3 regions of the Massilia sp. PWRC2 genome follow, and region 1 is predicted to be linked to each of the others. Evidence: predicted binding sites of a transcription regulator. Region 1 holds the regulator's gene; each other region holds the start of a gene.
What was found. The regulator FNR, encoded in region 1, switches genes on or off when oxygen is low (the NO sensors DNR and NnrR bind a similar motif). The targets are predictions, from matches to a motif close to TTGATNNNNATCAA.

Region 1 (7,783 bases):
TCAACACGGGCGACTATGTCGCCGATGTGTTTCAGCCGAATGGCGCGGGCTACACCAACCGCTCGTCGTTTACCGTCGACAGCAAGCTTGCCATGCAGGTCGATGCCAAGATCACTGACCAGTGGAGCGCAGTGCTGCAAGTGGTCTCGCGCGAGCGCGTCAATTCAGGCTATCTGCCGCGCGTCGAGTGGGCCAACATCAAGTATGCGATCACGCCGGAACTGAGCGTGCGCGTTGGCCGCGTCGCCATGGCCACCTTCATGAACTCGGAAACCCGCCTGGTCGGTTACGCCAATCCGTGGGTGCGCCCGCCGATCGAGACTTACAGCCTGCGCTCGACCACCAATTCGGACGGCATTGACGGCGCTTACCGCCATACTTTTGGCCCTGTCACGAATACGACCCAGGTCTGGTACGGCAAGATGGAAGTCGCTTCGGTCAGCTCCACCGGCGCCGTTTCCAACGGCGTGCGCGCGGAGAAAATCAAGGGCATCGCCGACAGCGCCGAGATGGGTGCATTGACGCTGCGCGCGGCGCTGACCAAGATTGACTTCCGTCTCAACGGCGCCGCCGGCACGTTTATTTATTCGCCAGCAAATGTCTACAACCTTGGCGCCACCTACGATCCAGGCAACTGGTTCGTGCTGGGCGAACTGACCAAGTCCGATTTCGGCACCGTCCAGCGCGCACAAAAGGCCGGCTATGTGACTGGCGGCTACCGCTTCAACAAATTTACGCCCTACATCACCTATTCGAAGGTCGATATCGATGACGGCCAGATCAATTTGGCCCTACGCGCCCAGCACACCGTCTCGGGCGGCCTGCGCTGGGACTTCCGCAAGAACTTTGCGCTCAAGGTGCAGCTCGACAAGGTGCAGCTGGAACCAGGCAGCAACGGCTTTTTCACCAACTCCAAGCCGGGCATGGCGGGCAGCAGTGCCAAGATTTTGTCCGGCACCATCGACTTCGTCTTTTAAAGGATTGCTCTCATGAAAAACAACACGCTGATGCGTTCTTCTTTGCTGGCGCTCGCTATGATGGCTGCCGGCAGCGCCGCTTTCGCCGAAACGGTGGTGGTGGTGTCCGCCAAGTCGGGCGCCAGCGCGCTCACCGCCGACCAGGTTGCCGACATTTTTCTCGGCAAATCGAATGTCCTGCCTGGTGGTGGCCAGGCGGTGCCGGTCGATCAGGCTGACGGCGCCCTGCGCGACGACTTTTATTCCAAGTCGACGGGCAAGACGGCGGCGCAGGTAAAAGCCTACTGGTCCAAGCAGATTTTCAGCGGCAAGGGCCAGCCGCCGAAGGAAGTGGGCGACAGCGCGGCCGTCAAGACGCTCGTTGCCAGCAACCCCAACATGATCGGTTATATCGACAAGGGCGCCCTTGACGGCAGCGTCAAGCCGGTACTGAGTCTCAAATAAAGTACCACGCCGGGGGCGCGCAGCCAGGCCGCTGCGGCGCTGCGTTGTTGCGTGCCCCCGTATGCAATCATCAGCCAGGACATCGCAATGAACATCAAGAACAGAATCTGGTCGCTGCCCATTATTTCCGCTGCCATATTCGGATTGGGGCTGGCCGTCTCGTCATACTATTCGACCATCGCGCTTGAGGCCATCGAGGCCACCGGCGCCGTCGATTATCCCGTGCTGAGCCAGTCGGGCATGCTGCGCGGCGATGTGCAGGCGCTGGCGGACGAGCTCAAGGGGGCGGTGCTCGAAGGCGACAAAAAACGGCTCGACACCATCGCCGAATCGGCCAACAAGATTCGCACCAAGATTACCCAGTACGGCGCCATCGCCGGGCAAAAGGCCAACAGCGAGCGCATTCTTACCGAATTTAACGCCTACTACACCGATGGCGCGGCCGCTGCCCGCATCATGCTCGAGGTCGACAAGGGCGATGTCCCCAGCGCCATCGCCAAGATGCAGGCATCGTTGGCCGCCATAAGCGGCGACCTGGAAAAAACCGTGGTCGCTGCCAATAAACAATTTAAAAACGGCGTCGCCTACAGCACCTCGCGCGTCCAGCTGGTGCTCACCATCAGTATTGCGGTGGCGGCGCTGGTCATCTGTTCACTGGTGCTGGTCGCCTGGTTCGTCATCCGCGCCATCTGGAGCCAGCTGGGCGGTGAGCCCGAATATGCGCGCAAGATTGCGCAAACGGTGGCGGCCGGCGACCTGTCGATCAGCATCGAATTCGATCCCCGTTATGGCGCCAGCCTGCTCGGTGCGCTGGCTGAAATGCGCGCGCGGCTCGAAGGCATCGTTGGCGGCATCCAGGGCGCGGCGGCGGAAATCCGCGTCGCCTCCGCCGAGATCGCCAGCGGCAACGCCAATCTGTCGGCGCGCACCGAGACGCAGGCCGGCAACATCGGCCGCGCCGCCCGTTCGATGGGCGACCTGACCGCCACCGTCCAGCACAATGCGGAAAGTGCGCGCCATGCCAACGAACTGGCCGACGCCGCCTCCGGCGTGGCCGCCAAGGGCGGGCGGGTGGTGGCCCAGGTGGTCGACACCATGAATGACATCAATGCCTCGGCGCGCAAGATCTCCGACATCATCGGCGTGATCGACTCGATTGCCTTCCAGACCAACATCCTTGCCCTGAATGCCGCCGTCGAAGCGGCGCGTGCCGGCGAGCAGGGCCGTGGCTTCGCCGTGGTCGCCAGCGAAGTGCGCAGTCTGGCGCACCGCAGCGCCAGCGCCGCCAAGGAAATCAAGCAGCTCATCGATGACTCCGCCACCAAGGTGAGCACCGGCTCGCGGCTGGTCGAAGATGCCGGCACGACGATGACGGAAATCGTTACCTCGGTCGAGCATGTCAGCAAGCTGATCGGTGAAATCAGTGCCTCCAGCCAGGAGCAGAGCAAGGGCCTGGAAAACCTCAGCCACAGTGTCGCCGAGATGGACGAGAGCACCCAGCAAAATGCGGCGATGACGGAGCAGGCGGCCGCTGCCGCCGACTCCTTGCAGGAGCAGGCCCAGCAGATGAGTGAAGCGGTCGGCGTCTTCAAGCTGCCCGCCGGCAGCGGCGGGGGCGCCGCCAAAGCGGGCAGTGCCAGCGCGGTGGCGGCGGCCAGACCGGCGCTTCGTCTGGTCGACCAGGCCGCTTGATCAAGCGCCGATTGTTGTCTACCTGCATCAGCAGGCCATCACGCATTGTCAGGCAAAACTGTGCGCAGTACACTCTCATGCCTTAGCCACGAAGGGCGCGGCAGGGAGGCAGCGATGCCGGACTTTTTACCCGCATTGACGGGTTTGCAATCATTATCCCAGCTACAGGATTGGCGGTCACCGGTGTCTTTCATGCTCATTGCGAGTTTCTGGCGCGGCCGTCAAGCCGCCCCTGGTTGGCCAGCCTGTCGGGCCTGTCGGGCTTATCGGGCTTATCGCGCTTTCTCGGCTGGCCTGACGGGGGCGCGCTGATGGCCGCCCTGCGTGGCAAGGTCTTGCTGCTCGACAGCCAGGCACGGCACCGGCGCCTGACCAGCGCCATGCTCACCGAGCTGGGCCTCGAGGTGTCGAATACCAACGACGCTGCCAGTGCGGTGGCGCTGGCCTTGACTGGCCACTTCGAGCTGCTGCTGATCGACTTGACCATCCCCTTTTTGGACGGTATCGACGCCAGCGCGACACTGCGCGCGGCCGGCTACGCGCGGCCCATCGTGGCGCTGACGGCGGCCCTGGTGGCGGCCGAGCAGCGCCACTATCTGGCGCGCGGATTTAGCCACTGCCTGATCAAACCGCTCGACAGTGGCGCGCTGGCGAGCCAGTTGGGCAGCCTGCTGGCGCCGGGCGGCGTCGCCAGTGCGACTGCCGGCGCGCCGCCGGTGCTGCTCGACATGGCGGTGCTGTGCGCGCTGTTTGCCGCCCGGCTGCCGGTGCAGGTCCAGCAGATGCAGGCGCTGGCGGCCCGCCACGAATGGCGCGCGGTGTCGAGAATTGCCCATTTTGTCAAAGGGGCGGGGGCCTCGTTTGACCACGGCGCCGAAGGCGAGCTGGCGGCCCGCCTCGATGCCGCCATCAGCAAGGGCGAACACGCGCTGGCGCAGGCCGCGCTGAACCGGCTGGCCGAGCGCATTGGCCTGGCCCCTTGAGACGGCCGTCGCCCCTTTGTATTTGATGTAAGTCAAGGATTTTAGCGCGCCCGCTTTTTACACTGACGCTTATCAAGGACACCGTTCAGTTTCGAGCAGTCCACATTCCGAAAAGCGCGCATGTCCCACCTCACCCTTTCAGCCGAGCAGGCGCCAGTCCGTTTCGATGCCGACCTGTTGCGCAACTTGCGCCGTGCCGGACCGCGCTACACGTCTTACCCCACGGCCGACCGTTTCAGCTCGCAATTTGGCTACCGCGATTATCTGGCGGCGGTGGCGGCGCGGCGTACGCGTGGCGCCGGCAAGCCGCTGTCGCTCTATCTGCACATCCCGTTTTGCGCATCGGTCTGCTACTACTGCGCCTGCAACAAGATCGTCACCCGCCGCACCGAAAAGGCAGCCCATTACCTCGCTTACCTGAAACGCGAGATCGCCATGCAGGCCGCGCTGTTTTCCGGCATGAACGAGGTGCGCCAGCTGCACCTGGGCGGCGGCACCCCCACTTACCTGAGCGACGCCCAGATCGACGAGCTGATGGCGCACCTGCACCGCCACTTCACCTTCGCCAGCGACGCCGCCGGTGAGTATGGCATCGAAGTCGATCCGCGCAGCGTGACGCCCGAGCGCATCGGCCGCCTGCGCCAGCAGGGTTTCAACCGCATCAGCCTGGGTGTGCAGGATTACGACGAAGCGGTACAGCGCGCCGTCAACCGCGTGCAGCCGCAGGCGCAGACCCAGGCCATTCTCGACGCCGCCCGCCAGCACGGCTTCCGCTCGGTGAACATCGATCTGATCTACGGCCTGCCCGAACAGAATGCGGCGACCATGGCGCACACGCTCGAGCGGGTGATCACGGCATCGCCCGACCGCATCGCCCTGTATCACTACGCCCATCTGCCGCACCTGTTCAAGCCGCAGCGCCGCATCGATACGGCGCGCCTGCCAGACGCCGACACCAGGCTCGCCATGCTGGGCCTGGCGATCGACCGGCTGGGCGCAGCCGGCTATGTATACATCGGCATGGACCATTTCGCCCGTCCCGACGACGAGCTGGCGGTGGCCCAGCGGCAGGGCCGCCTGCACCGCAATTTTCAGGGCTATTCGACGCACGCCGATGCCGATATCGTCGCCTGCGGGGTGTCGGCCATCGGTGCGGTGGGCATGAGCTACAGCCAGAATGTGAAGACGCTCGAGGCCTATTACGAACGGCTCGACCGCAACGAGCTGCCGATCGAGCGCGGCATCACCCTCTCGATGGACGACGCCCTGCGCCGCTCCATCATCGGGATGCTGATGTGCCAGTTCGAGCTGTCGATCGAGGCAGTCGAACAAGCCTTTCCGATCACCTTCGGCGATTATTTTGCCAGCGAGCTGGCACAGCTGCACCTGCTGCAGCAAGATGGTCTGGTCAGCGTCGGCCCCGAGTGGCTCAGCGTCAGTCCGAAGGGACGGCTGGTGATCCGCAATATCTGCATGGTGTTCGATCGTTATTTGGTATTACCGGGATCACCGGCAGCTCCGGCGGCGACGCTGGTGCCGCGCTTTTCCAGCACCGTCTAGCCGGTATCGACGCCGCCGCGCTGCGGTCTTTTCTGCCGCCGGTGCTGGCGCCATTGCTGGCCATGCTGCTGATCGGGCTGACCGTCAGCGTGCACTGTGCCGGCATGTGCGGCGGCATCGTCGGCGCTTTTTCGATGGCGCCCGGGCGGCCGCTTGGCGTGCCGCTCAAGCGCGCAGCGGCGGCGACAACGGCCTGCGTTTGATGGGCGCCGTTGCCGGCGCTGACACCGCGCACCTGCGGCGCGCTCAGGCCAGCGGACTGCAAGCCGTGGTGCCGGCCGCCATCGCCTTCAGGCGCGCCGGGTCGAGCAGGGTGATGCCGCGCTTGTCGACCGCCAGCAGGCCCAACTTTTTAAAACGGGCCAGCAGGCGGCTGATGCTCTCGATGGTCAAGCCCAAGTAGTTGCCGATGTCTTCACGCGACATACGCAGATCAAACTCGGTGGACGAATAACCGCGCGCCGCATAGCGCGTGGCCAGGTTGACCAGGAAAACCGAAAACCGCTGTTCGGCCCGCATGTTGCCCAGTAAAAGCATGACATTTTGTTCGCGCGTGATTTCCTGGCTCATGATGCGGTGGAAGTGGCGCAGCAGATTGGGTACTTCGCCAAACAGGCTTTCGAGCGCGGGGAAGGGGATTTCGCACACTTCGCAATCGTCGAGCGCGACGGCGTCGCACTGGTAGCGCTCTTCGCTGATGGCGTCCATGCCCAGCAGTTCACCAGCCATTTGAAAGCCGGTGATCTGTTCGTCGCCGCTGACGTCCACGTAGCAGGTTTTGAAGTGGCCGAAGCGGATCGCATACAGATGGCGAAACGGCTCGCCGCGCTGGTACAGGCGTTCGTCGCGCGCCACCCGGCGGCGGCGGCCGATGACCTGGTCGAGGCGTTCGATGTCGTCGTCGTCCAGGCCCATTGGCAAGCACAACTGGTGCATGCTGCAGCCGGCGCATCCCGCCTTGATGGCGTGGACAGTGACGGCGGCGGCGGAAAGCGGAAGGCGCATGGCGGCTCTTTACAAGAAAATCGTACTGTAGGGCGGTATGAAAGGGATGCACGCCCGGCGGGCATTCATGTACGCAGCAGGGCAACGCGGCAGGACAGCACTGCAGCACAGAATGGCAGCACAGAACAGCAGCACAGGCCGGCGCCGGCTCTACAAGCGGCTAACAGCATGCGTCTATGATAACGCCGGCCTTGACAGCCGTCGAGTCGCACACGTTTGCGCCGCTGGATCACAGGTTTACTTTTGATGTACATCAAAAACACCGGGGGCGACATCGGCTAATCGCCGTGCATCCCTGTATCCAGGCTAATTGTCGGAAAAACTGACAGCGCTGCTGGCGGCGCTACCCGGCCCCCATGGCGCCGTCGCCGCCCTGGTCCAGTGCCTTGATTATAAAAAGATTGAGCGCCCCGCGCCGCGCATGGCATGAATCCTGCTGCGTGTTTTTGTGCAGGCGACCGGTGCAGCAGGTCCTCGAACGACGCAGGCGCATACCCGCCCATCACCCCACCCATACAAGGAGTACTGGATGACGTCTTCGCTTTTCAATTATTCGTTCAGGGCCGTGGTCGGCCTGCTGTTGGCGGTCAGTGGCCAGGCCTACGCGGGCGTGCTCGCTTACCAGAGCAAGGCGGCATTTCAGGCCGCCATCGCCGGCTGGCAAGCGAGCACCACCGATTTCGAAGCGGTACCAGCGGGCACTGCCTTCAATGCCGGCGGCGGCCCGGCCGGCAGCGGTTTTGGCATGGTGTAGTCGGGCCCCTCCGCCGGCAGCGCGCGGCCGGCGCTCGACGACCAGTTCTGGACCAGCTCCGGCCGCAACTATCTGGGCCTCGACAATAACGCCGCTTCGCTCGAGGCGGGCGATGCCCTGACCTTCAGCTTTAGCGGCGCCGTGCAGGCGTTCGGCCTGTACGTGATCGGCACGCGCGACGTCGATGGCGGCGACATCGCGCTCAGCAGTGGTGCGTTCCGCGTCAGCAACCGCGCTGTGGCCGATGTCAGCGATGGTGCTGGCAGTTACGCCTTCTTCCTCGGCTTCATGACCGACGATGGCAGCGCGCTCGACCCCGTCAGCCTGCTCGTTCTGAGCGGGGGCGACCAGCGCCTGCTCGACATCGA
Region 2 (7,783 bases), on a different contig from region 1:
CTGTTCGGCGGCTTGCTGTGCGCCCTCGGCTGGGTCATGAACTCGTTTGCCGACACCCTCACCATGCTCTACATCGCTGCGGCGATCTCCGGTATTGGCGCTGGCGCCGTCTACGGTACCTGTGTCGGCTCGGCCCTCAAATGGTTCCCGGATCGCCGCGGTCTCGCCGCCGGTCTGACGGCGGCCGGTTTCGGCGCCGGTTCGGCGGCCACCATCATCCCCATCTCGATGATGATTGCTTCCAAAGGTTACGAGCAAACTTTCCTGTATTTCGGCCTCGGCCAGGGCTTGATCGTCATGCTGCTCGCCTTGATGATGGTGCGTCCGCCAGCACACGTGCCAGGCGCCATCAAGAAAAAAACCAAGGTGCAACAAGGCAATGCCGAGTTCACCCCATCGCAAATCGTTCGCAAACCGGTGTTCTGGGTCATGTACGTGATGTTTGTGCTGGTCGCCGCTGGTGGCCTGATGGCAACGGCGCAAATGGGTCCGATTGCGCAAGACTTCAAGATTGACGGCGTCAAGTTCAACGTCATGGGCATGATCCTGCCAGCACTGACTTTTGCCCTGGCGATCGACCGCGTGCTCAATGGCTTGACGCGTCCCTTCTTTGGCTGGGTATCCGACCAGATCGGCCGTGAAAAAACCATGTTCATCGCCTTTGCGATGGAATCGGTGGGCATCCTGGCGCTGTACTACTTTGGCCGCGATCCGATCATGTTCGTGATCCTGACCGGTGTCGTGTTCTTTGCCTGGGGCGAAATCTACAGCCTGTTCCCGGCCACCGCTGCCGATACTTTCGGCACCAAGAACGCCGCTGGTAATGCCGGCCTGCTGTACACCGCCAAGGGCACCGCCTCGATCTTCGTGCCTGTCTCGAGCATGATCACTGCCGCCACCGGCAGCTGGGAAGCCGTGTTCTTCGTCGGCTGCGGCCTGAACGCGGCGGCCGCCCTGATGGCCTGGTTCGTCCTCAAGCCGATGCGCTCGAAGTTCATGACCGAAGCGGTGACCCCGGTCGCACCCGGTTCGATCGATGTGGCAGCCGCACGGATGGCCCGCTAAACCTGCACTACGGCGCCGGCTGGCAGTGCCGGTCGGCGCCACCTTCCCGAACCATCCGGCGTACCAAAGGAATGTATATGACTATCAAACGCTGGGTTCGCTTCCAACACGGGGAAGCGATCTGCTTCGGCACGCTCGAAGGTGAAAAGATTCGGGTCCACGAGGGCGACATGTTCGCCAATCCCGAACCGAACGGCAAATCCATGCACCTGAGCGACGTCAAGCTGCTCGCTCCCGTGGTGCCGGGCAAGATGCTGGCGATGTGGAACAACTACCATGCGCTGGGCAAGAAACTGGGACTGGCGCCACCGCCGGAACCGCTGTACCTGGTCAAGACCCCCAATACCCTGCTGGCGCCTGGCGGCACGATTCGCCGCCCGCTGCTCGAAGGCAGTCCTGACGCCAAGGTGGTGTTCGAAGGCGAACTGGCCATCGTGATTGGCAAGACCGCCACCAATGTCAGTGAAGCAGCAGCGCCCGAGCACGTGTTCGGCCTGACCTGCGCCAACGACGTCACCGTCGCCGAGATCATCAGCCGCGATCCCACTTTTGCGCAATGGTGCCGGGCCAAGGGCTTCGATACCTTTTGTCCGCTGGGACCGGTGATTGCCAGCGGACTCGATCCGGCCATGCTGGTGGTGCGCACGATTCTCAACGAAGAAGTCCGGCAGGATTACCCTGTCAATGATATGGTGTTTTCAGTGGCCCAATTGGTCAGCAAGATTTCGAAAGACATGACTTTGTATCCGGGCGATGTGCTGCTGTGCGGCACGTCGGTCGGCGTGGGCTCCATGCGACCAAACAGCACGATCGAAATCGAGATCGATGGCATAGGCAAGCTCAAAAACCGGTTCGAGTAAACTAGGTGGGAGCACGTCATGAAAATTGCAATCATTGGAGCAGGAGCAATTGGGGGGTACGTCGGCGCCAAGCTGGCGCTGGCAGGCGAAGATGTCACGTTCATCGTGCGCGGTGCCAACCTGGCAGCGATCGCGGCGAACGGTATCAAGCTGATCGATCATGATGGAACAGAACACGTCGCGCCGCACGTCAAGGCGACCGACGACTACGCCGCGGCCGGTGTGCAAGAGCTGGTGATCCTGGCTTTAAAAGCGCACCAGGTCGACGCGGTGGCCGACCAGATCGGCCATTTGATAGGACCCGATACGGTGGTGGTGACGATGCAGAACGGGATCCCGTTCTGGTACTTTCACCAGCACGGCGGCAAGTTCGAAGGACACGTCGTCAAGAGCGTCGATCCCACGGGCCTGCTCGCCAGCAAGATCGCACCCCAACATATCCTCGGGTGCGTGGTCTACCCTGCAGCCGAACTGATCGCCCCAGGCGTGATCCAGCATGTGGAAGGCGAACGCTTTCCACTCGGCGAACTCGACGGCAGCAGCAGCGCGCGGGCGCTGGCCATTTCCAGCGTGTTTCAGCATGCTGGCTTGAAGGCTCCCGTGCTCGACAATATCCGTGCTGAAATCTGGCTCAAGTTGTGGGGCAATGTGTGCTTCAATCCCATCAGCGCGCTGTCACATTCGACCCTGGTTGACATCTGCCAGTATCCGCTGGCGCGCGAACTGGCAGCGGCGATGATGGAAGAAGCGCAGGCAGTGGCGGCGCAGCTGGGCATTTCGTTCCGCGTCACGCTCGACCGTCGCATCGAGGGCGCCGAGAAGGTCGGCAAACACAAGACCTCGATGCTGCAGGATGTGGAAGCGGGACGGGGGCCGGAGATTGATGCGCTGGTCGGATCGGTGGTTGAGCTGGCTCGGCTGACGGGGACGCCAACGCCGCATATCGACTCGGCGTACGCGCTCGTTAAAATGCTTGAGCGCACCATGCAGGAAGAGCATGGCGGCGTCAAACTGCAGAAACTGGTGGCCGCGTGAGATGATCTAAAAGCGCCTTTGAAGTCACCGACGCGCACATAAAAAAACGCACCGAAGACCTTGGCCTTGGGTGCGTTTTATTTTCGCCGGATTGCTGCAGTTGCAGCAATCCGGGCTTGATTACATGCCGTAGTGAAAAGCTGCGTCCGACTTGTCGCCGGTGGTTTCGGCATCGAGTTCTTCGCGCAGTTTGGTCATGAACAACGCTTCGATGATCGAGGTGATCGAGAACGATGGTGCGGGATAGGTCGAGCCGGCTGGTGCGGTGTTGTTGAAGCTGGTCATGAGAGACTCCTGAAGGTTGGTTGGATTCGATGAAGTCAATTATAAAGACCTCTTTTGCATCGCACCAATTTCATGTTCTGATATGAGATATAGCGAAAACTGATATTGGCAACATCAACAACATGGTGCCAAACGACCGAATTGGCGGCGGCGCCCGCTAGATTTTTCCCTGATTTTTTAGCCGGCTCAAGGTCTCTGGCGACAGGTTCAGATAGGACGCCAACTCCTTTTTTGGCAGCCGTTCGAACAGTTCCGGATGCTTGCGCATGAAGCGGTGCACGCGCCCCGGCGCGTCGAGCAGGTGCAGGGTGATGGTGTGCGCCATGATGCCGCTCATGAGGTTCATCACTTCGTATTCAAAGGCCAGCTTGACGGCGCTGTGACTCTCCAAAAATGCCACCCACTGCGACAGCGGCATGCGTGCCACCCGCGCCTTGGTCACGCAGACAATGCTGTACGGCGTGGGCGTGTGCAAGCGCCAGGCGGCGTAGCTTGTTTCGATGTCGCGCTCGGCCGGAAAACGCAGGATCATTTCCTTCGCTTCCTGGTTGGTGACGACCCGTTTGAGGATGCCATCAAGCACGAAATATTGCTCCATATCGTGTACGCCCTGATTGAGCAGCATGTCCCCCTTCTGATGGTCTTCGACCGTCAGAAAAGGTTCGAGTGCTTCCATTTCACTGTCGCGCAATTCTTTGAGAACCACATTCTGCTTGAGCTGGACGCGGATGATATTTCGGTCCGGATGGTTCGCTACCAATGTCATTGCTTTGATACCTTATTTGACAGGAGCCGACATCATGCGGCGAAAATTGACCTTGGTCAATGAGAGTTATCCGGCCCGCTCGCTATGATGGCCGCTAATAAAAGCCAGGCTGCCTCACGACTTTCACAGGTCAAAGAAGAACTTGTGTTGACGATTACCATGCGGCGCCTTTGACGAATCACAAGGAGGAGACATCCATCATGACAGACAGCACCCAAGCACCAGCAATGACCGACGGCTTCCATCTGGTCATCGATGCCCTCAAACACAATGACATCGACACCATCTTCGGCCTGGTCGGCATTCCGATTACCGATCTGGCCCGCCTGGCGCAAGCCGAAGGCATGCGTTTCATTGGCTTCCGCCACGAGCAGCACGCCGGCAACGCCGCCGCCATTGCCGGCTACATCACGCAAAAACCAGGCATTTGCCTGACCGTGTCGGCACCCGGCTTTTTGAATGGCTTGACCGCACTGGCCAACGCCACCACCAACTGCTTCCCGATGATTCTGATTTCCGGCTCTTCCGAGCGCGAGATCGTCGACCTGCAGCAGGGCGACTACGAGGAAATGGATCAGCTCAACGCTGCCAAGCCCTACGCCAAAGCATCTTACCGCATCAACAAAGCCGAAGACATCGGCATTGGTATCGCGCGCGCCATCCGCGCCGCCGTTTCCGGCCGTCCAGGCGGCGTCTATCTTGACTTGCCGGCGCAGCTGCTGGCGCAATCGCTCGATGCTGAACACGGCAAGCGTTCGCTGGTCAAGGTGGTCGATCCCGTCCCACGCCAGATCCCCGCACCTGATTCGGTGCAGCGTGCACTCGACCTGCTCAAGAGTGCGAAAAAGCCGCTGATCTTGCTGGGCAAGGGCGCCGCTTACGCCCAGGCCGATGCCGACATCCGCGCCTTCGTTGAAAACTCTGGCATTCCCTACCTGCCGATGTCGATGGCCAAGGGCTTGCTGCCAGACAACCACGCACAATCGGCGTCGGCCGCCCGTTCTTTTGTGCTGGCCGAAGCCGACGTCGTCGTGCTGATCGGCGCGCGCCTGAACTGGCTGCTGTCGCACGGCAAAGGCAAAACCTGGGGCGCCGTGCCGAAGCAGTTTATTCAGATCGACATTTCGCCAACCGAAATCGACAGCAACGTCGCGATTGCCGCACCGTTGATTGGCGACATCGGCTCGTGCGTCGCCGCGCTGTTGAAAGGCATTGCCGACAATGGCCACGCCAAGCCAGATACGGCCTGGACCGGTGCGATCGCTGAACGCAAGGACAAGAATCTGAGCAAGATGGCGGCCACGCTGGCCCTCAATCCATCGCCGATGAACTTTCACAGCGCGCTGCGGGCGATCCGCGACATCCTCAAGACCCGGCCTGATATCAACGTCGTCAACGAAGGCGCCAACACGCTCGATTACGCCCGTTCGATCATCGACATGTACGAGCCACGCAAACGTTTCGATTCCGGCACCTGGGGTATCATGGGGATTGGCATGGGCTACGCCATCGGCGCCGCCGTCATTACCGGCAAGCCAGTCGTCGCCATCGAAGGCGACAGCGCCTTCGGTTTCTCCGGCATGGAGCTGGAAACGATTTGCCGCTATGACTTGCCAATCGTCACGATTGTATTTAACAACAACGGTGTCTACAAAGGCACTGATCCGAACCTCAACCCGAATGTGCCAAACGATGTGCCCGTTACCTCGTTCGTCAAGGGTGCCCGTTACGACAAGATGATCGAAGCCTTTGGCGGCATCGGTTACAACGTGACGACACCGGAAGAATTGACCGTTGCCTTGAATGAAGCGATTGCTTCCGGCAAGCCGACCCTGATCAACGCGGTGATCGATCCGAACGCCGGCACGGAAAGTGGCCGCCTGACCAATCTGAATCCGCAGAGCGGCGCGAGCAAGAAATAATCAGTCAGAGTCCAGCAAGAGTCCAGCAAGAGTTACGCAAGAGTCACGCAAGAGTCATGCAACATCGCCGGCGCCCCGGGTGCCGGCAACAAGAACGATCACGCCTACTTCATGGAGACACAAATGAGCGACGCAACGAGCAACAAGCCCCTAGAGGGCATCAAGATTATCGACTTCACCCACGTGCAAGCCGGTCCGGCCTGCACCCAGCTGCTGGCCTGGTTCGGCGCCGACGTCATCAAGGTCGAGCGTCCCGGTTCGGGTGATGTCACCCGTTCGCAACTGCGTGACATCCCGGGCGTCGACGCCCTGTATTTCACCATGCTTAACAGCAACAAGAAATCGCTGACCCTGGACACCAAGACCGCTGCCGGCAAAGAAATTTTGACCAAGCTGATCATGGAATCGGACGTGCTGGTCGAGAACTTCGGCCCAGGCGCACTGGACCGTATGGGCTTCACCTGGGAACACATCAATTCGCTCAATCCGGGCATGATCGTGGCGTCCGTCAAGGGCTTCTCCGATGGCCACCATTACGAAGACTTGAAAGTCTACGAAAACGTCGCCCAGTGCGCCGGCGGTGCTGCCTCGACCACCGGTTTTGACGACGGCCCACCAACCATTTCCGCTGCTGCGCTGGGTGATTCGAACACCGGCATGCACCTGGCGATCGGCATCCTGACCGCCCTGCGCGGCCGCGACAAGACCGGCAAGGGCCAAAAGGTGGCCGTGTCGATGCAAGACTCCGTGCTGAACCTGTGCCGCGTCAAACTGCGTGACCAGCAGCGCCTGGACCGTATCGGCTACCTGGAAGAGTATCCACAGTACCCACACGGCAAGTTCTCGGACTTCGTGCCACGCGGCGGTAACGCCGGCGGTGGTGGCCAGCCTGGCTGGGTATTGAAGTGCAAGGGCTGGGAAACCGACCCCAACGCCTACATTTATTTCACCATCCAGGGCCACGCCTGGGAACCCATCACGCGCGCCATCGGCAAGCCTGAATGGGCCACCGACCCGGCTTACATGACGGCGGCGGCACGCCAGGACAAAATTTTCGACATCTTCGCCACCATCGAAGTGTGGCTGGCTGACAAGACCAAGTTCGAAGCGGTCGACATCCTGCGCAAATTCGACATCCCTTGCGCACCCGTGCTGACGATGAAAGAAATTCTCAACGATGAATCGCTGCGCGCCAGCGGTACCATCGCTGAAGTTGACCACAAGGAACGCGGCAAGTACTTCACGGTCGGCAGCCCGATCAAGTTCTCCGACACCACCGTCGAGATCACCGGTTCGCCGCTGCTCGGCGAGCACACCGATGAAGTGCTGGAAAGCCTGGGCTACAACCAGGACCAGATCGCAGCGTTGCACGATCAAAAAGTAGTGTAAGCCAGCCAGGCGGCGGCAGCCGCCTGCGACTGCGCGGCGCGTTACAGCCTGGCTGTGACGCGCCGTTTTCGTTTTAGAATCGTATCAGCCGGGGGACGCTGCCGACGACGGTGCGGCGCGTCCGCCTGGCGCAAGGAAAACGCCATGAGCAGCACTATTGATTTCAGCCATTTTGTCAGCGCCCTGGGCGACGCCGTCATCGTCTGCGATGCCGCCGGTGCCATCACCGTGTGGAACCCGGCCGCCACCCGTATCTTCGGTTTTACGGAAAGCGATGCCCTCGGGCAGTCGCTCGACCTCATCATTCCCGAGCGCCAGCGGCAGCGCCACTGGGACGGTTACCACAAGACCATGGCGACCGGCGAGACGCGCTACGGTAGCGATCTGCTGCGCGTGCCAGCCTTGCACAAGGAAGGCAAAAGCCTGTCGATTGCCTTCACGGTGGCGATGTTGCACGCCCC
Region 3 (7,783 bases), on a different contig from region 1:
AACAAAAAAACCAGCAAACATTCAAGCGGCCCCGCTTGCTCATCATCGGTTGCGGCGATGTCGGCCTGCGCCTGTTGCCGCTGGTACGCGAACGCTTTCGCGTGTTTGCCGTCACCAGCAGCGTGGAACGCTGCGCGCCATTGCGCGCCGCCGGCGCCGTGCCGATCGTGGCCAATCTCGACGACCGTGCCAGCCTGGCCCGCCTGAAAGGGCTGGCGCCGTATATCGTGCATCTGGCGCCGCCGCAAGGGCAGGGCGCACGCGACCAGCGCAGCCGCAATCTCGCCGCCATTTTACCCGACGGCGCGCGCCTCGTTTATGTCAGCACCACCGGCGTGTATGGCGATTGCCAGGGGCAGCGCATCGATGAAACGCGGTCGCTGGCACCGCGCAATGCGCGCGCCATTCGCCGCGTCGATGCCGAGCGCGTGTTGCGCCACTGGGCCCGGCGCAGCGGCAGCGCGCTCGCCATCGTGCGCGCGCCCGGCATTTATGCGCGCGAACGCTTGCCGCTCGAACGCTTGCGACTGGGCACCCCGGCGCTGCGCGCGGCCGACGATGTGTACACCAACCATATCCATGCGGACGACCTGGCGCAGATCGTCGCCCGCGCGCTGCAGCGGGGCTTGCCGGGGCGTGTCTATAACGCCGTCGACGATAGCGACATGCAGATGGCGGCGTATTTCGATGCGGTCGCCGATGCGTTCGCACTGGCGCGGCCGCCGCGGCTGGCGCGTGCCGCGCTGGCGCAACAGGTGTCGCCGCAACTGATGAGTTTCATGAGCGAGTCGCGGCGCATCGATAACCGCCGCATCGGCCAGGAACTGGGGGTGAGGCTGGCGTATCCGCAGATCGTGCCGGCACTGACGGCGATGGCTGCAAGCGGCCCGGCCCGCTAACTGCGCGCTTACTTCTTTTGCTGGGCGCGGCGCTGCTGCTGCTTTTGCTGGGTTAATACCTTGTGCTGGCGCTGTTCGTACAGGGCCTTGGCATCGTCCTTGGCGCGCTCGAGCGTGCGCATGGCCTCGTGGTCATCGTGGGCGACAAAATAATCGGCATCCTGGGCGTCGACCACCAGCTTGATGGCGGCGGCATCGTCGAGTTCGTATATTTCGGTCAGCAGGGTGGTGACCTCGTCGAGGAATTCTTCGTATGTCATGGGGCGCCTTTTAGTGTGGGAGAGAAAACCCGGTGCGCGCCATTTTAACCGCAAGCGGCCGACCGCGCCGGCCAGCAATTGCCATTCGGAAATCCTAAATGCAAGCTGGGTCTTGCCAATAAGCTTCGCTTAAGTAATCGGCATTCGTGCGGTGTATGCTGGTTTTGTCTGCTGAGGCCAGCGCTACCCTGCAGTAGACACCCCCGTTTAATATGGCGCCGCTTGATCGGGCGCCAGCGATCACGAAAGGATGACGAGTATGAACAAGCAAGTTGCGAACATGGCCGTGTACAACCCGGCCAAGGTGCTCGATGCGATTATCGCCAAGCTCAAGTTAAAAAACGACGCCGCGCTGTCGCGCGTGCTGGAAGTGGCACCACCGGTGATCAGCAAAATCCGTCACCGCAGCCTGCCGATCGGCGCGACTATTTTGCTGCGCATGCATGAAGCGAGCGCCATCAGCATCCGCGAGCTGCGTGCACTGATGGCCAGTCCGATGGAGCCGTCGCCAGCCTGAGCGGCGCCGCCTTAACTGACGGCGGCGGCCATACTGCGGCGCGCCGCGGCGGCGCAGTATGCTACCGGCCGGGCCGGGCTGGCGCAGTAGGCTGCTGGTCTGGCCGGGCTGGCACAATAGCCTGCGCTGCTGGCGTCGCTGGCGGCGTCGGCCAGGGCGGCGGCGCGGGCAGGACTTGGCATCCTGTCGCGGGCACAATACGCCGCGGCGCCGCGCGCCGGTGCCAGGCGGCCGCCGGCGCCATCGTCGAACTCGACCTCCGGCTGGTGGTGCAGGAAATAGCCGAAGATGCGCGCGCAGTCGTCTGCATACTTCTTGGTGTCGAGAATGTGGAAGTGCCAGAAGTAATCGACATCGGCGCTGGGCACCGCCGCTTTCTGCGGCAACAATTTGGCAAACATCAAGAACTCCCGATAAGCGCTTTCGGCCGCCCGCGTGCGCGCCTCACTCCAGCCCAGTCCGGCATGGGGGTGCATCAGTCGCGTGCGTATGGTCGACAGATCAAGTGTTGCGATAGGGGCGATGGTTGCATCGATCTTCATCGTTTTCTCCTTGGATGGAAAAGCTGGTGGGTATGTGTGGAAAATCCGTCAAGTCTTGCGCTAGCCGAAATTGTTAGCCGGTTCAGAGTGACGCAAATCAAACTATCTTCCAGTTTGTTCCCGTAACATTGATTTTGATCAATGGTCGAATCATCCCGTGTCAAACTCAGCCGGATGCCGCAGCGCCAGCATGAAAACGCCATGGTTTTATTCGGCGCAATGTTGTTTTTATCGCGTGCGGGGCAGCACAGGGACGGGCAGTGCGGGGAGGATGGTGCGGCGCTGACCGCGGAGCAATCGCGGCGGTGCGCAGGGCGCCGGTGGGGCCGGCGCCCTTGTTACGTTCAAGCGGCCAGCAGTGTTACCTGGTTGGCTGCTGACAGCCAGGCGCTTTGCCTGAAATCGGGGCTGTGCGATTGCCAGGCAGTTTGCTGCGGGCGGGTGGCGGCTGGTGCCGAGCAGTACGCGGTTTGCAATGCGTGACCCGTTGCCGAGCAATACGCGGTCATTGGTGATTGGCCCACTACGGAGCAATACGCAATCTGCTTCGACTGCACCATTGCCGAGCAATACGCCGTGTGCTGTTTTCCGGTCACCGAGCAATAGGCCGTTTGCTGCTGGTCCAATTTCGAGCAATACGCCGTTTGCCGCTTGCCCAATTTCGAGCAGTACGCCGTTTGCTGCTTGCCGGTGACCGAGCAATACGCCGTTTGCTGCTGCTGGCCCGGTGCCGAGCAGTATGCCGTCGGTTGCACTTGCTTCAGCGCGTCGTCGGTGCTGGCGCCGACCAGGCACGGTTCGCCAAACGTGGCCTGATACAGTGCATGCATGCACGTACCGAACGCCTGGTGATCGGCGCCATCATCTGCGCCCAGACCGACGTAAGGATGGTGGTGAATGAAGCGGCCAAACACCTGCTGGCAATCGGCAGCGTACTTGCGGGTGTCGAGGATGTGATAGTGCCAGAAGATATCGACATCGAGCAGCGGCGCGAAATCTTCGTGCGGATACATTTGCAGCAGGCACAGGAAGCGGCGGTATTCCACTTCGACGGCGTCGGCGTGTTCTAGCGTCCAGCCCTCGCCCGACTCCCGGTGCATCAGTTTGAGCTTGATGGGTGTGAGGTCGAGTTCAGCGCATGTGCGCATTGCAGTGGTCGAGTCCATGTCGTCATCCTTCTGGTTGGCAATCGTATTTGTCGGTGAATTCCTGGCAGTGTCGGTGCGGCGGCTGGGACGATTACTTGCCTTCCTACCCTTCACGCTGCGACGCGTCACCACTTGGTCAGTCCCTGCTGTGGCGCCGTGTGCGCTTGGCAGTGAAGGCATTGTTGCTCACGGGAAGTTGTCCCGGCTTGAGCTTCATCAATGAATTTTGGGAAGTATTCCGATTGCGACGGAATGGTCCTATGTCGCGTTGCTGACTAGCGCGCTGGTCGTGTTGACCCTGCGCCGCCGGCAAACGAAGGCGGAAGGCATGCCTTAACCCCGCGGAAACTTAGACGAGCGCCAGTTGCGCCGTCTCTTCGTCGACGAAATGCAGGCCGGCGACGTCGGAATCGGCATTGACTGGCACCGAGATATGCACCGTGGTGCCGCCGCCCGGTGTGCTGACGAGGCGGAATACACCGTTGAGGATATTCATGCGCTCTTCGATGCCGACCAGGCCGAACGAGCTCTGTTTGCCGCGCGCGCCCTGTTGCAGGCCGACCCCGTTGTCGCTGACGGTCATGGAAATCCAGCCGCCGTCCACCCGCAGCTCCACCTTGACCCGGGTCGCCCTGGCATGGCGCGAAATATTACTGAGCGACTCTTGCAGGATGCGGAACAGGGCAGTGGCGCACTGGTCGCTGACCTTGATTTCGCCATGCGGCTCGATCAGCTGGCACTCAATCCCGGCGCGGCGCCGGAATTCGTTGATTTGCCAGTCGACAGCGGCATTGAGACCCAGGTCGAGGACGGTCGGCCGCAAGTCATTGATGATCTGGCGCACGCTGCGGATGGTGGCGTCGATCTGGTGCAGGGTCATTTGCGCGCGCGCATGCAGGCGCGGCTGGCGCCCGCTGGTGCGCACCGACAGCATGTCAGCCTCGATGCGCAAGGCCAGCAGGTTTTGGCCCAGATCGTCGTGGATCTCGCGGGCAATTCTCTTGCGCTCGTCTTCGCGGATGTTGTTGGCGTGCGCCGCCAGGCGCCGCAGGTTTTCGTTCGACCATTGCAGTTTTGCCTCGCTGGCGCGCAATTCTTTGGTCATGTTCTGGGCCAGCGCGATGGCGTGGCGGCGCGAGGACGAAAAGGTGCAAAACACCACGTACAGCAGGCCGGAGCTGCAGGCCCCCAGCAGCATGGCCACCCACGGCAGCCACAGATCGAAGTTGCTCATCAGGCGGCGCTTCTCCACGCTGATCTGCGCTTGCCAGCGGCGCTTGCCGAAATTCATTTCCAAGGTCTCGATGAAGGTGTCGCTGCGGGCCACCAGTGGCGTCTGCGGCACGCCAGGGCGGACCGCACTGTCGAACAACTGGCGCTGTTTGCCGTCGTCGTTGCGGCTGCCGCGGTCGTTGGTGATGTCGGTGATGACCATGCGCACGTCGCGCGCCGGTAACTGTTCGATGATGCCCACCACCAGTTTTTTGACCGAAAAGCCGATGCCGACCGAACCGAGGTAATAGGCGCGCCGGCTGGCAACGCTGTTGTCAGGCAAGTCTCTGCGGTAAATGGGCAGGCGCAGCGCCAGCCCCACCTTGAAGGGGCCGGACAGGGGGGCGATGGGGATGCCCGAGGCCGACAGTTCGCCCGTATCGCGCGCCAGTTCCAGCGCTTGCGCATTGCCGCGCGCTGAAATGTCCCAGCCGAAGCGGCGCGACGCGGCGGAAATCGGCTCGATATAGGTCAGCGCCGTGTAGTACGGCCGCCGGCCGGACGGGGTGATGTCAAAGCGCGGATAGCCTGCCGCTGAATTGGCCACTTCCCGGTTCATTTGCGCTTCGAAGCGCTCGCGTTCGGCGCCATCGATATAGCGGGCAAAGTTGATGGTCTCGATGCCGGGGAATTCGCGCTCGAGCTGAAGGCCTTCGACGTAGCGGTGGAACTGCTCGCGGGTCAGACCGTCGGACGTGGCGAACAGGCTGGCGCTGCCACGCAGCACGTCGGCGTAACTCTTGATGCGGGCGTCGAGTGTTGCCTTGACGCCACGCGACATGTTGGCAAAGCGCTGCTGGGCATCGCCCTCGATGCGGCCGGCAGTCATCGAATAAAACATCGTGCCCACCACCGTCGACAGCAGCAGCCCACCGGCAAGGGCACGCTCGCTGCCGAAGGAACGTGGCAAATAGCTGAGCAAAGGTCGCATGAGGCACCCTGCAGACGTGGTTGAACGGATGCTGTGCTACCAACATACGCGCCGGCCGGCAAGACCGAACCTAGCAGTTCTGCTAGTGAAGCGGGAGCGTCGATCACCCATGCAAAACGCCGGCAGCGCCGGCGTTTAATGCAACATTCGCTGAGCGCCACCCGGGCTTATTTTTGCTTGACCGCCCAGCCATCCTTCAAGGTCGTGATGCGGTTGAACACCGGCTTGCCCGGCGCGCTGTCGACGCGGTCGGCGACAAAATAACCGTGGCGCTCGAACTGGAAGCGCTGATCGGCCTTCGCCTCGCGCATGCCTGGCTCGAGGTAGGCGGTGATCACTTCGAGCGCTTGCGGGTTGAGGGCGGCGATGAAGTCCTTGCCGCCAGCATCGGGCTGGGCTTCGACGAACAGGCGGTCATACAGGCGCACCTCCGCTTCGACGGCGGTGGCGGCGCTGACCCAGTGGATATTGCCCTTGACCTTGTAGGTGTCGGAGCCGGGCGTGCCCGATTTGCTGTCCTCAAAATAGCGCACGTGGACGGCGCTGACGTTGCCGTCGGCATCCTTGTCGACGCCGACGCACTCGGTGACATAGCCGTGGCGCAGCCGGACCCGGCTGCCAGGGGCGTCGCCGATCGGTGGGAAGTAACGGAAATAACCCTTGGTCGGCACTGCCATAAAATCTTCCTGCTCGATCCACAGTTCGCGCGTGATGGGGAAATGGCGCACGCCCCGTTCCGGGAAATGGGGGTGCACGGGCGAGCTGCAGTCTTCCGAATGGTTTTCCGGGAAATTGTCGATGATCAGTTTTAATGGACGCAGCACGGCAGTGGCGCGCGGCGCCTTCGGATCGAGGTCGTCGCGCAGCGCCCCTTCGAGGGTGCTCATATCGATCCAGCCATCGGCCTTCGATACGCCAATGCGCTCGCAAAACAGCTGGATCGCCTCGGGCGTGTAACCGCGCCGGCGCAGGCCGACGATGGTCGGCATGCGCGGGTCGTCCCAGCCGCTGACGATCTGTTCGTCGACCAGCTGGCGCAGCTTGCGCTTGCTGGTGACGACGTAGGTCAGGTTGAGGCGGGCAAATTCGTACTGGCGCGGCACTGGCTGGGCAAAAAAGCCGCCCGCCGACAGGGTCGCCAGCAGCCAGTCGTAAAACGGCCGGTGGTCCTGGAACTCGAGTGTGCACAGCGACTGGGTGATGTGTTCGATGGCATCCGAAATCGGGTGCGTGTAATCGTACATGGGGTAGATGCACCAGGCATCACCGGTGCGGTGGTGGTGAGCGTGGCGAATCCGGTAGATGGCCGGGTCGCGCAGATTCATGTTGGGCGCGGCCATGGCGTCGGCGCTGATTTTGGCGCGCAGGATGTGTTCGCCATCCTGGTACTTGCCGGCCTTCATGTCGCGGAACAGTTGCAGCGATTCGGCCGCAGGGCGCTCGCGGAACGGCGAATTGGTGCCGGACGTGCCGAAATTACCACGGTTGAGCCGGATTTCGTCGGCGCTCTGGCTGTCGACGTAGGCAAAGCCGGCCGTGATCAGGTATTCCGCCATGGCGTACAGCTGCTCAAAATAGTCGGAGGCGTAGTGCAGGTGACTCTGACCGTCTTTTTCCCAGCTAAAACCGAGCCACTTGACGCTGTCGATGATGGTGTCGACGTATTCCTGCTCTTCCTTGGCCGGGTTGGTATCGTCAAAGCGCAGGTGGCAGACGCCGTGGTAATCGCGGGCGATGCCAAAGTTGACGCAAATCGACTTGGCGTGGCCAATGTGCAGATAACCGTTCGGCTCCGGCGGGAAGCGGGTGATCACTGGTGGCAAGCCCGTGTGGGCATGGGTGCCAGCTGCCAGGTCCGCTTCGACGATGGCGCGCAGGAAGTTCGAGGTCAGCGGCGGGGCTACCGTATTGTTTTTATCAGTGCTCATGGGAGGGGCGAAGGTGGATCGGATGGCGCCATTTTACCGTATTGAAGGGTGAACTTGGGCGCCGCCACGGCCTTGGTTCGGGCAGTCGCAGCGGTTCTATAGCATAATCTGCCTTTATGGGTTTTGGCTTGTTGCCGGAGTTACCACTTGGAAAATTTATACGCAGTGCTGGGCGTGGCGCCAAACGCCACGATGGACGAGATCAAAAAAGTCTACCGTTCGCTGGCCATGCGCTACCACCCGGACCGCAATGACGCCCCGGCCGCCGAGGTGCGTTTCAAAAGCG

Region 2: a site for FNR is predicted at 4,058-4,071, ahead of oxc (oxalyl-CoA decarboxylase). Genes of this name have one in related genera too.
Region 3: a site for FNR is predicted at 2,347-2,360, ahead of ACP7BZ_RS05035 (glycine-rich domain-containing protein). Genes of this name have one in related genera too.

What each region holds. Positions count from the first base shown of each region.
Region 1 is NZ_JAFCUW010000004.1:52,287-60,069, forward strand. It holds gene ACP7BZ_RS09715 (hypothetical protein) at 1-977, shown strand, start outside; gene ACP7BZ_RS09720 (phosphate ABC transporter substrate-binding protein) at 990-1,421, shown strand; gene ACP7BZ_RS09725 (methyl-accepting chemotaxis protein) at 1,509-3,113, shown strand; gene ACP7BZ_RS09730 (Hpt domain-containing response regulator) at 3,425-4,096, shown strand; gene hemN (oxygen-independent coproporphyrinogen III oxidase) at 4,217-5,656, shown strand; gene ACP7BZ_RS09740 (sulfite exporter TauE/SafE family protein) at 5,698-5,859, shown strand; gene fnr (fumarate/nitrate reduction transcriptional regulator Fnr) at 5,903-6,661, opposite strand; gene ACP7BZ_RS09750 (hypothetical protein) at 7,191-7,415, shown strand; gene ACP7BZ_RS09755 (PEP-CTERM sorting domain-containing protein) at 7,557-7,783, shown strand, end outside.
Region 2 is NZ_JAFCUW010000001.1:362,191-369,973, reverse strand. It holds gene oxlT (oxalate/formate MFS antiporter) at 1-1,065, shown strand, start outside; gene ACP7BZ_RS01690 (fumarylacetoacetate hydrolase family protein) at 1,143-1,925, shown strand; gene ACP7BZ_RS01685 (2-dehydropantoate 2-reductase) at 1,944-2,960, shown strand; gene ACP7BZ_RS01680 (hypothetical protein) at 3,081-3,245, opposite strand; gene ACP7BZ_RS01675 (Crp/Fnr family transcriptional regulator) at 3,403-4,011, opposite strand; gene oxc (oxalyl-CoA decarboxylase) at 4,212-5,933, shown strand; gene frc (formyl-CoA transferase) at 6,057-7,322, shown strand; gene ACP7BZ_RS01660 (PAS domain-containing protein) at 7,467-7,783, shown strand, end outside.
Region 3 is NZ_JAFCUW010000002.1:62,473-70,255, forward strand. It holds gene ACP7BZ_RS05020 (NAD-dependent epimerase/dehydratase family protein) at 1-899, shown strand, start outside; gene ACP7BZ_RS05025 (hypothetical protein) at 908-1,159, opposite strand; gene ACP7BZ_RS05030 (hypothetical protein) at 1,419-1,676, shown strand; gene ACP7BZ_RS05035 (glycine-rich domain-containing protein) at 1,688-2,218, opposite strand; gene ACP7BZ_RS05040 (glycine-rich domain-containing protein) at 2,563-3,384, opposite strand; gene ACP7BZ_RS05045 (CHASE domain-containing protein) at 3,716-5,569, opposite strand; gene ACP7BZ_RS05050 (glutamine--tRNA ligase/YqeY domain fusion protein) at 5,737-7,497, opposite strand; gene ACP7BZ_RS05055 (DnaJ domain-containing protein) at 7,645-7,783, shown strand, end outside.